4 regions of the Pseudomonas sp. Ors-4-3C genome follow, and region 3 is predicted to be linked to each of the others. Evidence: predicted binding sites of a transcription regulator. Region 3 holds the regulator's gene; each other region holds the start of a gene.

Region 1 (3,206 bases), 2.7 Mb from region 3:
TCATCAGAGCTGGAAGCGCCGCACCATGCCTTGCAGCGCGTTGGCCAGTTGCGACAGTTCGTGACTCGACGCGCGGGTCTGATCGGCGCCCGCTGCCGAACGGACCGACAGGTCGCGAATGTTCACCAGGTTACGATCCACTTCCCGCGCAACTTGCGCCTGCTCTTCGGCGGCACTGGCGATCACCAGATTGCGCTCATGAATCTCATGCACTGACGCGGTGATGGTTTCCAGCGCCTCCCCGGCGCGCTCGGCCAACGCCAGCGTGGTCGTGGCCCGTGCAGCGCTGGCCTGCATCGAATCCAGCGCCAGGCTTGAACCACTGCGCATGCCCTGCACCATCTGCTCGATCTCCTGCGTCGATTGCTGGGTGCGATAGGCCAGCGCCCGCACTTCATCGGCGACCACCGCAAAACCTCGTCCGCTCTCCCCTGCGCGGGCCGCCTCGATGGCGGCGTTGAGCGCAAGCAGGTTGGTCTGCTCGGCAATGGCACGGATCACATCCAGCACTTTGCCGATGTCCTGTGACTGGTTGGCCAGCGATTGCACCAACTCGCCGGTGTGCTGCACGTCGCTGGCCAGCGCATTGATGGCCGATGCGGTGTCGCTGACCCGCGCCTGTCCCAGTTGCGCCGACTCACTGGATTGACGGGTGGCATCGGACGTCGACACGGCATTGCGAGCGACTTCTTCAACGGCCGTGGTCATTTCATTGACCGCCGTGGCGGCCTGTTCGATTTCGTTGCTCTGCTGTTGCAGGCCTTGTGTGCTGCCGAGCGTCACCGCATTCAGCTCATCAGCAGCGGTGGCCAGTTGCGTGGCCGAACCGCTGATGCCTTGCAGCGTTTCCCGCAGGTTCTGCTGCATGGTCGCCAGCGCCTTGAGTAAACGACTGACCTCATCGTTGCCGTGGGTTTCGATCGGTCGGGTCAGATCGCCCCGGGCCACGCTTTCGGCAGCGCTGACAGCGGTGCTCAGCGGACGGACGATGCTGCGGGTGAGCAACATGGCCAGGGCCACCGTGGCCAGCGCCGCCAGCGCGATGAACAGACTGACGATGGTGCGCGAGGTCTGATAGTGGTCAGCGGATTTCTGGCTTTCAGCGGCCACCTGTCTGGCGAACAGATCCGCCAGGTCATTGAGCTGCTTGCCGGAGCCGTCGACCACGGTTTTCATATCAATCAGCAGCAGTTTGGTCAGTGCGTCACGCTGGCCTTGATCGGCCAGGGTGAAGGATTGCGCGATACCGGTGCGATACGCGGCAAAGGTTTTTTTGAACTGGTCATAGAGCTGCTGGCCTTCCGGCGTCGTGACCAGTTTGTCGTAGGCGGCGATCTTCTCGCTCAGCTCTTTGTCGCGGGTGTCCATCTGGCTGCGGTAAGTCGCGATGTTCTTCGGATCCTGATCAAGCGCCATGCGCAGGGAAATCGTGCGGATCCGCAGCATCAACTCACGAATCTCGTCGCCGCCGCGAATGCTCGGCAGCCACTGGCCCTCTACCGCAACTTCACTGTCACGGATGCTCGACATCTGCCCCAAGGCAAATACCCCAAGCAACGCCACCAGTACCGCGATCAGGGCAAAACCCAGTGCGGCACGTGGAGCAATATTCAACTGACGAAGCAACATGAGGAACGCCCTTATTCTTGTATTGGCCAGATTGAAGGGGCGAACAGCGGCAGTCCCCTCTCGTTAGCGGGCTATCGGCAAGTTGTACGATGACTTGAAGAGAATTGTCTTTTGCGAGGACAAAAAAAATCCCCGTATCTTTCGATACGAGGATTTTCAATATGGTCGGGGTAAGGGGATTCGAACTCCTGACATCCTGCTCCCAAAGCAGGCGCGCTACCGGACTGCGCTATACCCCGGTAAAAAAAAGGCGACCTTTCAAAGATCGCCTTCTTCGATCAGCGCTTTTGGCCTCTGATCTTAAGATTCGATCCCAGCGCTAACTGGTTTCAAAAATGGTGGGTCGTGTGGGATTCGAACCTACGACCAATTGGTTAAAAGCCAACTGCTCTACCAACTGAGCTAACGACCCAAAAATGGTCGGGGTAAGGGGATTCGAACTCCTGACATCCTGCTCCCAAAGCAGGCGCGCTACCGGACTGCGCTATACCCCGGCTTGAAATTGGCTCCGTGACCAGGACTCGAACCTGGGACCCAATGATTAACAGTCATTTGCTCTACCGACTGAGCTATCACGGAACTACATATTTCAATTTACAACGGTGAATCTTACAGCTCTTAGACGTCGTTCGCATCGCTGCGTTCGTGTGTCTGAGGCGCGCTATTCTACAACCTAGAACACCTCTGTCAACCCCCTAAATCGCTTTCAAGTTAATGATTTGCAACTTATTTCAGATTTCAGCTCAGTGAGCTGAGATGCTGCGGGTGACTGACTGCGGGGCGCACTTTACAAGCCTTTTCCTTAGAGTTCAACAGCCTAACGAAAAAAAGGCCTCGCAAAGCGAGGCCTTCCTTATTTCATTGGCTTTGCCGCTCAGTCGAAAACGATTTCGTCGTTCACGACCTTGCCGGTCGCCGTATCGCCCGGCAGGAAATGCCCTGACAGGATCAACTGCGCCAACGGGTTTTCGATCCAGCGCTGGATCGCACGTTTGAGCGGACGTGCGCCATAAACCGGGTCGTAACCCACGGCAATCAACTTGTCCATCGCTTCCGGACTCAGTTCCAGCTTCAGCTCGCGCTCGGCCAGACGACTGCGCAGACGGCCCAGCTGGATCTCGGTAATGCCCGCGATCTGATCCCGCGCCAGCGGCTCGAAAATCACCACTTCGTCGACCCGGTTGATGAACTCCGGACGGAAGTGCGACGTCAGCGCGTCCATCACCGCTGCACGCTGGGCCTCACGATCACCGACCAGTTCCTGGATCTGCGACGAACCGAGGTTCGAGGTCATGACGATCACGGTATTGCGGAAATCCACCGTGCGCCCGTGACTGTCAGTCAGACGGCCGTCCTCCAGCACTTGCAGCAGGATGTTGAACACATCCGGGTGCGCCTTCTCGACCTCATCCAGCAGGATCACCGAGTAAGGCTTGCGACGCACCGCTTCGGTCAGATAACCACCCTCCTCGTAGCCAACATAGCCTGGTGGTGCGCCGATCAGCCGTGCCACGGAATGTTTCTCCATGAACTCGGACATATCGATCCGCACCATCGCCTCTTCAGTATCAAAGAGG
Region 2 (3,206 bases), 2.0 Mb from region 3:
GTGCCAGCAGGTTGGTCTGTTCGGCAATCGAGGTGATCACACTGACGATGCCGCCGATTTCCTGGGAACGCTGACCAAGGGTGTTGATCACGGTGGCAGTGGTGTTCAGTGCGCCAGCGATTTGCTCCAGCGAGGAAGAGGCCTCGTCCATCGAGGTGCGACCGATCTGGGTCTGCTGCGCGTTTTCCTGGGCCAGACGCTGGGTTGCGCCCATATTGTCGGCGATGTTCAGCGAGGTGGCGCTGAACTCTTCCACGGCGCCGGCCATGCTGGTGATTTCGCCCGACTGCTGCTCCATGCCTTCATAAGCACCACCGGACAAACCGGACAGCGCCTGGGCCCGGCTGTTGACCTCTTCCGAGGAGCGGCGGATATGCTCGACCATGGTCGACAACGCCTGGCTCATCTGGTTGAACGCGCGGGCCAATTGACCGATTTCATCGTGGCTCGACACATTCAGGCGCACGCTCAGATCACCGGCGCCCAAGGCTTCGGCCTGACGCACCAGGTCGCCCAGCGGTTGCAACTTGCTGCGCAACAGCCACATCGCCGCCCCCACCGCGATCAACATCGCCAGCAGGCTGCCGATGGCGAGTTGGGTGCCGACGCTCCAGGTCACGGCGCGGATTTCCGCTTTCGGCATGCTCGCCACCACCGACCACGGCCCGCCTTCGAACGGCACGGCGATGCTGTAGAAGTCTTCAGCGGTGTCGCTCCAGAACTCACCCTTGCCCGGTTTCGCCGCCAGACCCTTGATCACCGGAACGGCCTGATCCAGCGCTTGCACACCGGCCGGGGCGACCAGCCATTTGTTTTGCTCATCGAGCAACGCCAGCGAACCGTTCTGACCGATGCGGAAGCGCTTGAGGTTATCGAACTGGGCGTTCTGCGCGTCGGTGTAATCGAAGCCGACGAACAGCACCGCAATCACCTTGCCGCTGCCATCGCGCACCGGGGTGTATTGGGTCATATACGAGCGATCGAACAGCAAGGCACGGCCGACATAGCCCTGCCCCGCCATCAACTTCGCATAAGCCGGGTGCGCATGATCGAGCAAGGTGCCGATGGCGCGCGTACCGTCCTGCTTAGTCAGCGAGGTGCTGACCCGCACGAAGTCTTCGCCGCTGCGCACGAACAGCGTGGCGACGCCGGCCGTCATCTGCTTGAACTCGTCGACTTCCTTGAAGTTGTTGTTCAGCACTTCGCCGCCCAGGTGCAGGCCCGGGGTCTGCGTACCCGCAACTGCCACCGGCTGATCCGGGTGAATGCTCAAACCCGCGCTGAAGCGCTTCTCGAACAGCCCGCTCAGGCGCTGGGTGCTTTCGCGCAGCGTGCCGTGGAAGGTGCTCAGTTGGTCGGCCAGCAGCCGCGCCTCACTGGCGAGGTGCTCTTCACGGGTGGCGAGGTTGGCGGTATCCAGCGAACGCAGGGCAAACACCGTACTGCCGCTGATGACAATCGCCAGTATCACAGCGAGCGCAAGGCCCAGCTGCGAGGCGATCCGGGCGCGAGGTTGAGACATGGACAGCTCCTGGCCGAGCCACCGGATCCTCCTTGATCGCAGCACTTGCTCGGAAAATTCTAATAATGGGGGTGAAATCGTGGCGACCGGCACGACGGTTCCACATGCTCATTTTCGGCGGTGAAACCGAATACTTGAGTAAATAGCGGGGTTATGGCGCAAGGCCGGCATTGTGCGGGCTCGAACGTTTCAGCTCAAGCGCTTGACCAGCGGCAACGCCATGGCGCGCACTTCGCCTTGCAGGAAGTCGCTGAGGCGGCGCAAACGTTCACCTCCCGGACGGGTCTTCGGCCACACCAGGTAGTAATTCAGTCCGCTGGCGACCGCGGTCGGCCATGGCAGGCTCAGTCTTCCTTGCGCCACATCTTCGGCGACCATCAGCAAATCGCCCATCGACACCCCGTAGCCTCGGGCTGCGGCGATCATCCCCAGCTCGAGGGTATCGAACACCTGTCCGCCCTTGAGCGAGACCTGATCGGACAGGCCCATGTGCTCCAGCCAACTGCGCCAGTCGCGCCGATCCGGAGTCGGGTGCAACAGTTCGGTGGACGCCAGACGCGCAACATCCCACGGCTGGTCGTTCAACAGATTGGGCGCGCCCACCGGTATCAGCTCTTCCGGGAATAGCAGGCTGGCTTCCCAGTCCGGCGGGAAATGCCCATCACTGAGCAGCACAGCGCAGTCGAACGGCTCGTTGTTGAAGTCCACCGAATCCACGTCCATCCAGGCGCTGGTCAGTTGCACCTCGTTACCCGGTTGCAGATGGCGGAAGCGGCTGAGGCGCGCCAGCAGCCAGCGCATGGTCAGGGTAGACGGCGCTTTCATGCGCAGGATGTCGTCTTCGGCGCGCAAGGTGTTGCAGGCGCGCTCAAGGGCCGCGAAGCCGTCGCGGATTCCAGGCAACAGCATCCGCGCCGATTCCGTCAGCTGCAGGTTGCGCCCGCTGCGATGAAACAGCTTGCAAGCGAAATGCTCTTCCAGCGTCTTGATGTGCCGGCTGACTGCACTCTGGGTGATCGACAGTTCCTCGGCCGCGCGGGTGAACGAGCTGTGCCGCGCCGCCGCTTCGAATGCGCGCAGGGCATACAACGGAGGAAGACGACGGGACATTCGCAAAGCTCCTATAGCGGGTTAAGACCAACCCGGCAGGATCTTCTCATGATGAGTTTTAATCATGCCACCCATCCTTTTTATCCCTTTGTGCAAACCCTGCCAAGCGCCGAGAATCGTCGGCTCTCTGTTCCCTCTTTGAATGAGTGGTGATGACCATGCAGCATCCCGTGCGTACCGAACTCTGGGCCATCCTGCGGCTGGCCGGGCCGCTGATTGCCTCGCAGTTGGCGCACATGCTGATGGTGCTGACCGACACCCTGATGATGGCGCGCCTGAGTCCCGAAGCGCTGGCCGGTGGCGGTCTTGGCGCGGCGAGCTATTCGTTCGTGTCGATTTTCTGCATCGGCGTGATCGCGGCGGTCGGCACCCTGGTGGCGATCCGTCAGGGCGCCGGCGACATCATCGGCGCGGCACGCCTGACCCAGGCCGGGTTGTGGCTGGCGTGGCTGATGGCGCTCGGCGCCGCACTGCTGCTGTGGAACCTGAAACCGGTGTTGCTGCTGTTCGGCCAGACCGAAACCAACGTCCATGCCGCCGGGCAATTCCTCATTGCCCTGCCCTTCGCCCTGCC
Region 3 (3,206 bases):
CGTTTATCGGCATGAATCTGCGGACCTTCACCCTGCGAGAGATGTTTTTGTGGATCTTTTTCTGCAAGCATCGCAGCACGGTCGTGTTCGATGCCCGCAAAGCGGTCCACCTGACTGGCCATGAGTACGAGTTTGAGCAAATTGCTTTCGACTTCGGTGACCAACTGGGTCACACGCTTGATCACCTGACCGGTGAGGTCCTGGTAATCCTGAGCCAGCAGGATGTCGTTCAGGTTGCTCGACACCGCACGGTTGTCCGTGCTGCTGCGTGACAGAAAACCGTCGACCCGGCGCGCCAGTTCGCGGAACTCTTCAGCCCCGACTTCGCGACGCATGAAGCGCCCCCAATCGGTGCTCAAGGCCTGAGCTTCTTCAGCCAGGCCATTGACCACCGGCGTGGCGCTTTCCACCAGATCCATGGTGCGGTTGGCCGCGGCTTCGGTCAGCTTGACCACATAGCCCAGGCGTTCGGTGGCGTCGGTGATTTGCGACACTTCCTCGGCCTGCGGCATGTGCGGATCGATATGGAAGTTGACGATCGCACTGTGCAGTTCGCGTGTGAGCTTGCCCACTTCCTGATACAGGCCGCGGTCACGGGTCTGATTGAGCTCATGGATCAGTTGCACAGCGTCGCCGAACCTGCCTTTTTCAAGGCTTTCGACCAGTTCGACCGCGTGTTTTTTCAGGGTCGACTCGAAATCGCCCTGTGAAGATTCGTTATGCTCCATAGCTCCCCCGCGCGTTCATCAGCCGATGCGTTCGAAAATCTTCTCGATTTTGTCTTTCAACGCCTGAGCCGTGAAAGGTTTGACCACATAGCCGTTCACACCGGCCTGAGCAGCCTCGATGATCTGCTCGCGCTTGGCTTCTGCGGTCACCATCAGCACGGGCAGATGCTTGAGTTTTTCATCGGCACGCACGTGGCGCAGCAAGTCGATACCGGTCATGCCCGGCATGTTCCAGTCCGTTACCAGAAAGTCGATGCTGCCGCTGTTGAGCACCGGAATGGCGGTAGTGCCATCGTCGGCCTCGACGGTGTTGGTGAACCCAAGATCCCGCAGCAGGTTCTTGATGATCCGCCGCATCGTTGAGAAGTCATCAACGATGAGGATTTTCATGTCTTTGTTCAATTCGACCTCCAAGCAGTCTTAAACGCGCCCAGCACCTGGACGCGCCACTTCAATCAATCGGCGCAGCACTCGAAGACTGTCTGGAGCACAACAGAGCAAGACCGGTGCCGTTCATCACCGCACCAGCCTCGTTCGCAGTGTCCCCACACTGCCTTCAGCGCGCTCGCCACTCCCCCAAACGCCCCCGCAAACGGGCCGCGCACTGGCTGTGTAACTGGCTGACCCGCGATTCACTGACGCCAAGGACTTCACCGATCTCCTTGAGGTTCAGCTCTTCGTCGTAGTACAGCGCCAACACCAGTCGCTCACGCTCCGGCAAATTGGCAATCGCGTCCGCCAGCGCCGCCTGGAAGCGTTCATCTTCCAGATCGCGTGACGGCTCAAGATGAGCACTGGCGCCATCCTCGTGCAGCCCTTCGTGTTCGCCGTCCTGCAACAGGTCGTCGAAACTGAACAGCCGGCTGCCCAGGGTGTCATTCAAAATCCCGTAGTAATCGTCGAGACTCAATTGGAGTTCGGCCGCAACCTCGTGATCTTTAGCGTCACGGCCGGTTTTAGCTTCAATTGCCCGAATTGCGTCACTGACCATACGGGTGTTGCGGTGAACCGAACGTGGCGCCCAGTCCCCTTTGCGTACTTCGTCGAGCATCGCGCCGCGGATCCGGATGCCCGCATACGTTTCGAAACTGGCGCCTTTGCTGGCGTCGTATTTGGTCGAGACTTCGAGCAGGCCGATCATCCCGGCCTGAATCAGGTCTTCAACCTGCACACTCGCCGGCAAGCGCGCCAGCAGGTGATAGGCAATGCGCTTGACCAGTGGCGCGTAACGCTCGATCAACTCGTACTGCGCGTCACGTGCCGACTTCTTGTAGTAGTTCATACCGCTGGCGGTCATAGCACAGGCCCTGCCGTTTGCTGCACGAGGCGCTCGACGAAAAACTCCAGGTGACCGCGCGGGTTGGCAGGCAGCGGCCAGGTATCGACCTTCTGCGCGATCGCCTTGAACGCCAGCGCGCACTTGGAACGCGGAAAGGCTTCATAGACCGCTCGCTGCTTCTGCACTGCCTTGCGCACGCTTTCGTCGTACGGCACCGCGCCGACGTATTGTAAGGCGACGTCGAGGAAGCGATCCGTGACCTTGGTCAACTTGGCGAACAGGTTGCGCCCTTCCTGCGGGCTCTGCGCCATGTTGGCGAGGACGCGGAAGCGGTTCATGCCGTAGTCGCGGTTGAGCAGTTTGATCAGCGCGTAGGCGTCGGTGATCGAGGTCGGCTCGTCGCAGACCACCAGCAACACTTCCTGCGCGGCGCGGACAAAACTGACTACCGAGTCACCAATACCCGCAGCGGTGTCGATCACCAGCACATCGAGGTTGTCGCCGATGTCGCTGAAGGCCTGAATCAGACCGGCGTGTTGTGCCGGGCTCAGGTGCACCATGCTCTGGGTGCCGGAAGCGGCCGGCACGATGCGGATCCCGCCGGGGCCCTGCAACAGCACGTCGCGCAGCTCACAGCGGCCTTCGATGACATCGGCCAAAGTGCGTTTGGGGGTCAGTCCCAGCAGAACGTCGACGTTCGCCAGCCCCAGATCGGCGTCCAGCAGCATGACCCGACGGCCAAGCTCTGCCAGCGCCAGAGACAAGTTCACTGACACGTTAGTCTTGCCGACGCCACCTTTGCCGCCGGTCACCGCGATCACCTGTACGGGATGCATGCTGCCCATGTTATTTCTTTACCTTGTCTTGCATAGACGGAGGCCACATTACTGGCTGCGCGTTCTCAACCGGAACAATGCATGGCAGACCATCGATGTAGGTACAAAAACTGTTCATTACCTCAGCCAACCTGCTTGGTCGGGCTGTGGTAGATATCAGCGAACATGTCAGCCATGGCTTCTTCGCTGGGTTCTTCCTGCATTTGCACGCTGACGGCGCGACTGACCAATTGATGACGGCGCGGCAGATGCAGATCATCCGGAATCCGTGGGCCGTCGGTCAGGTAGGCGACCGGCAGTTCATGACTGATCGCCAGGCTCAACACTTCGCCAAGGCTGGCCGTCTCATCCAGTTTAGTCAGG
Region 4 (3,206 bases), 3.1 Mb from region 3:
GCGCGCAGCGGGATAACGGTCAGCTCGCCAAATGGCAGGCTGGTCGGGGCGGTCCATTCTTCGCGAACCAGGGTGATGCGATCGGTGTTGGCCGGCAGACCGTAGAAGCGTGGGCCGTTGAGGCTGGCGAACGCTTCAAGCTTGTCCAGCGCGTTGCGCTGTTCGAAGGCTTCGGCATACAGCTCGATGGCGGCGTACGCGGTGTAGCAGCCGGCGCAGCCACAGGCGGCTTCCTTGGCGTGCTGGGCGTGCGGCGCCGAGTCGGTACCGAGGAAGAACTTCGCGCTGCCGCTGGTGGCGGCATCGAGCAGGGCTTCCTGGTGGGTATTACGCTTGAGGATCGGCAGGCAATAGAAGTGCGGCCGAATCCCGCCCACCAACATGTGGTTGCGGTTGTACAGCAGGTGATGCGCGGTGATGGTCGCGCCGACGTTGGCCGAAGCCTCGTTGACGAACTGCACGGCGTCGCCGGTGGTGATGTGTTCGAACACCACTTTGAGCGTCGGGAAACGCTCGACGACACGGCGCATGTGCTCATCGATGAAAATCTTTTCGCGGTCGAAGACGTCGACATCGCCACGGGTGACTTCGCCGTGGATCAGCAGCGGCATGCCGACTTCGGCCATGGCTTCCAGCGCCGGGAAGATCTTGTCGATGCTGGTCACCCCGGAATCGGAGTTGGTAGTGGCGCCGGCCGGGTACAATTTGGCGGCGTGCACGAAACCGCTGGCCTTGGCCTGACGAATTTCTTCGGGCTGGGTGCGGTCGGTGAGGTACAGCACCATCAGCGGTTCGAAACGACTGCCGGCCGGGCGGGCAGCGAGAATCCGCTGGCGATAGCCATCGGCTTCAGCGGCGTTGCGCACCGGTGGTACCAGGTTGGGCATGATGATGGCGCGGCCAAAGGTGCGCGCTACATCGGCAACGGTATTGGTCAACACGGCACCATCGCGAAGATGAATGTGCCAGTCGTCGGGACGCAGCAGGGTCAGGCGGTCGGACATGAGGGGATTCCAGGCGGGTCAAACTGAGGGGAATGCTACCGGAAAAGACTCTTGCAGGCACTCGCTATCAAGTTTTGCCGGAACCTTCCGATATCCCGTAGGTATGCCGTAAACATAGTGTGAATCGGTCTTTGTGTTACAGAAGCCAATGGAGCCTCCCGTGCGCCAGCGATATTTAGCCTTGCTCAGTGTGTTTGCCAGCCTCCCCGCGATGGCGCTCACCTACCAGACTCGTCTGGAGAACATTGAGTGGACGGTCGAGGGCGACAAGTTCGAGTGCCGCCTGACCCAGCCGATCACCGATTTCGGCTCGGGCCAGTTCGTGCGCAAGGCCGGCGAACAGGCGATATTCCGCCTCAATGCCTATAACGCCATGCTCGGCGGCGGTTCAGCGACGTTGCTTGCGGCGGCCGCGCCATGGCAACCGGGGCGCAACGACATCTACCTGGGCAGCGTCAGGATCGGCACTGGCAACGTGCTGTTCAACAGTTCGCAATCCCAGGCCGGCGGGCTGATCAGCGGTTTGCTGGACGGTCGCAGCCCGGTGGTGCGACGTGCGTCCGGCGATGGCCGGGTTTCGGAAGTGCGCCTGCTGCCGGTCAAGTTCAGCAAGGCCTTCAACGATTACCAGACGTGTGTGGCGAAATTGCTGCCGCAGAATTTCGACCAGATCAAACAATCGCAGATCGGTTTCCCGGGGGAAGGTACCGACCTCGACGCCGCCGCTCGGGCCAAGCTGCAAGTGATGCTCGAGTACATGAAGGCCGATCCGTCGGTCAATCACATCGAACTCGACGGCCACTCGGACAACAGCGGCAACCGTCTTACCAACCGAGAGCTGTCGCGCCGTCGCGCGCTGGCGGTGGTCGATTTCTTCAAGGCCAACGGCATCGCCGAATCGCAGATCACCGTGCGTTTCCATGGCGAGCAATACCCGCTGGTGCCGAACAACAATGCGGCCAACCGGGCGAAGAATCGCCGGGTCAGCGTGAAGCTGGCACGGGTGGCACCGACCACCGCACCAGCGCCACAAGCCAGCGCGCCTGCCAACGCCGCGGCGACTTCCTGACCCGCCGGTCATCGTCGCGCTCTCGACAGATTCTGTCGCTTTGTCGTCTTAAGCTGTCGCGCCTCTGTAAATTATCGTATTTGAGCGGTAGACTCCTCGGCTTTCCGTAGAACCCCGTGGAGTGATGGCATGGCGGACGTAAACAAGGTCGTTCTGGCGTATTCCGGCGGCCTGGACACTTCGGTGATCCTCAAGTGGCTGCAGGATACTTATAACTGTGAAGTGGTGACCTTCACCGCTGACCTGGGTCAGGGCGAAGAGGTCGAGCCGGCTCGCGCCAAGGCTCAGGCCATGGGCGTCAAAGAAATCTACATCGACGACCTGCGCGAAGAATTCGTGCGTGACTTCGTGTTCCCGATGTTCCGCGCCAACACCGTTTACGAAGGCGAGTACCTGCTGGGTACCTCCATCGCACGTCCGCTGATCGCCAAACGTCTGATCGAAATCGCCAACGAAACCGGCGCCGACGCCATTTCCCATGGCGCTACCGGCAAGGGCAATGACCAGGTGCGTTTCGAACTGGGTGCCTACGCGCTCAAGCCAGGCGTGAAAGTCATTGCTCCATGGCGTGAGTGGGACCTGCTGTCCCGCGAGAAGCTGATGGACTACGCCGAGAAGCACGCGATCCCGATCGAGCGTCACGGCAAGAAGAAATCTCCGTACTCGATGGACGCCAACCTGCTGCACATCTCCTATGAAGGCGGCGTGCTGGAAGACACCTGGACCGAGCACGAAGAAGACATGTGGCGCTGGACCGTCTCCCCGGAGAACGCTCCTGACACCCCGCAATACCTGGAACTGACCTACCGCAACGGCGACATCGTTGCCCTGGACGGCGTCGAAATGACTCCGGCCACCGTATTGGCAACGCTGAACAAGATCGGTGGTCAACACGGTATCGGTCGTTTGGACATCGTTGAAAACCGTTACGTGGGCATGAAGTCCCGTGGCTGCTACGAAACCCCGGGCGGCACCATCATGCTGCGCGCTCACCGCGCCATCGAATCGATCACCCTGGACCGCGAAGTCGCTCACCTCAAAGACGAGCTGATGCCGAAATACGCCAGCCTGATCTACACCGGCTACTGGTGGAGCCCGGAGCGTCTGATGCTGCAACAGATGATCGACGCTTC

The links. Region 3 encodes FliA, which starts transcription of late flagellar genes. Its sites were predicted from a motif close to CTAAAGTTTNNNNNNNNNNNGCCGNTAA; they were not measured.
Region 1: the regulator FliA is predicted to act here: its motif matches at 1,701-1,728, upstream of ACVHNU_RS20675 (methyl-accepting chemotaxis protein).
Region 2: the regulator FliA is predicted to act here: its motif matches at 1,634-1,661, upstream of ACVHNU_RS24085 (methyl-accepting chemotaxis protein).
Region 4: the regulator FliA is predicted to act here: its motif matches at 1,071-1,098, upstream of ACVHNU_RS18995 (flagellar protein MotY).

The regions. Positions count from the first base shown of each region.
Region 1 is NZ_CM146900.1:4,586,112-4,589,317, forward strand. Features, by position in the region: gene ACVHNU_RS20675 (methyl-accepting chemotaxis protein) at 4-1,629, opposite strand; tRNA gene ACVHNU_RS20680 (tRNA-Pro) at 1,792-1,868, opposite strand; tRNA gene ACVHNU_RS20685 (tRNA-Lys) at 1,966-2,041, opposite strand; tRNA gene ACVHNU_RS20690 (tRNA-Pro) at 2,047-2,123, opposite strand; tRNA gene ACVHNU_RS20695 (tRNA-Asn) at 2,133-2,208, opposite strand; gene clpB (ATP-dependent chaperone ClpB) at 2,504-3,206, opposite strand, start outside.
Region 2 is NZ_CM146900.1:5,306,324-5,309,529, forward strand. Features, by position in the region: gene ACVHNU_RS24085 (methyl-accepting chemotaxis protein) at 1-1,522, opposite strand, end outside; gene ACVHNU_RS24090 (LysR substrate-binding domain-containing protein) at 1,712-2,632, opposite strand; gene ACVHNU_RS24095 (NorM family multidrug efflux MATE transporter) at 2,791-3,206, shown strand, end outside.
Region 3 is NZ_CM146900.1:980,908-984,113, reverse strand. Features, by position in the region: gene ACVHNU_RS04585 (protein phosphatase CheZ) at 1-728, opposite strand, end outside; gene ACVHNU_RS04580 (chemotaxis response regulator CheY) at 747-1,118, opposite strand; gene fliA (RNA polymerase sigma factor FliA) at 1,285-2,025, opposite strand; gene fleN (flagellar synthesis regulator FleN) at 2,022-2,852, opposite strand; gene flhF (flagellar biosynthesis protein FlhF) at 2,966-3,206, opposite strand, start outside.
Region 4 is NZ_CM146900.1:4,219,916-4,223,121, reverse strand. Features, by position in the region: gene pyrC (dihydroorotase) at 1-1,004, opposite strand, end outside; gene ACVHNU_RS18995 (flagellar protein MotY) at 1,165-2,073, shown strand; gene ACVHNU_RS18990 (argininosuccinate synthase) at 2,203-3,206, shown strand, end outside.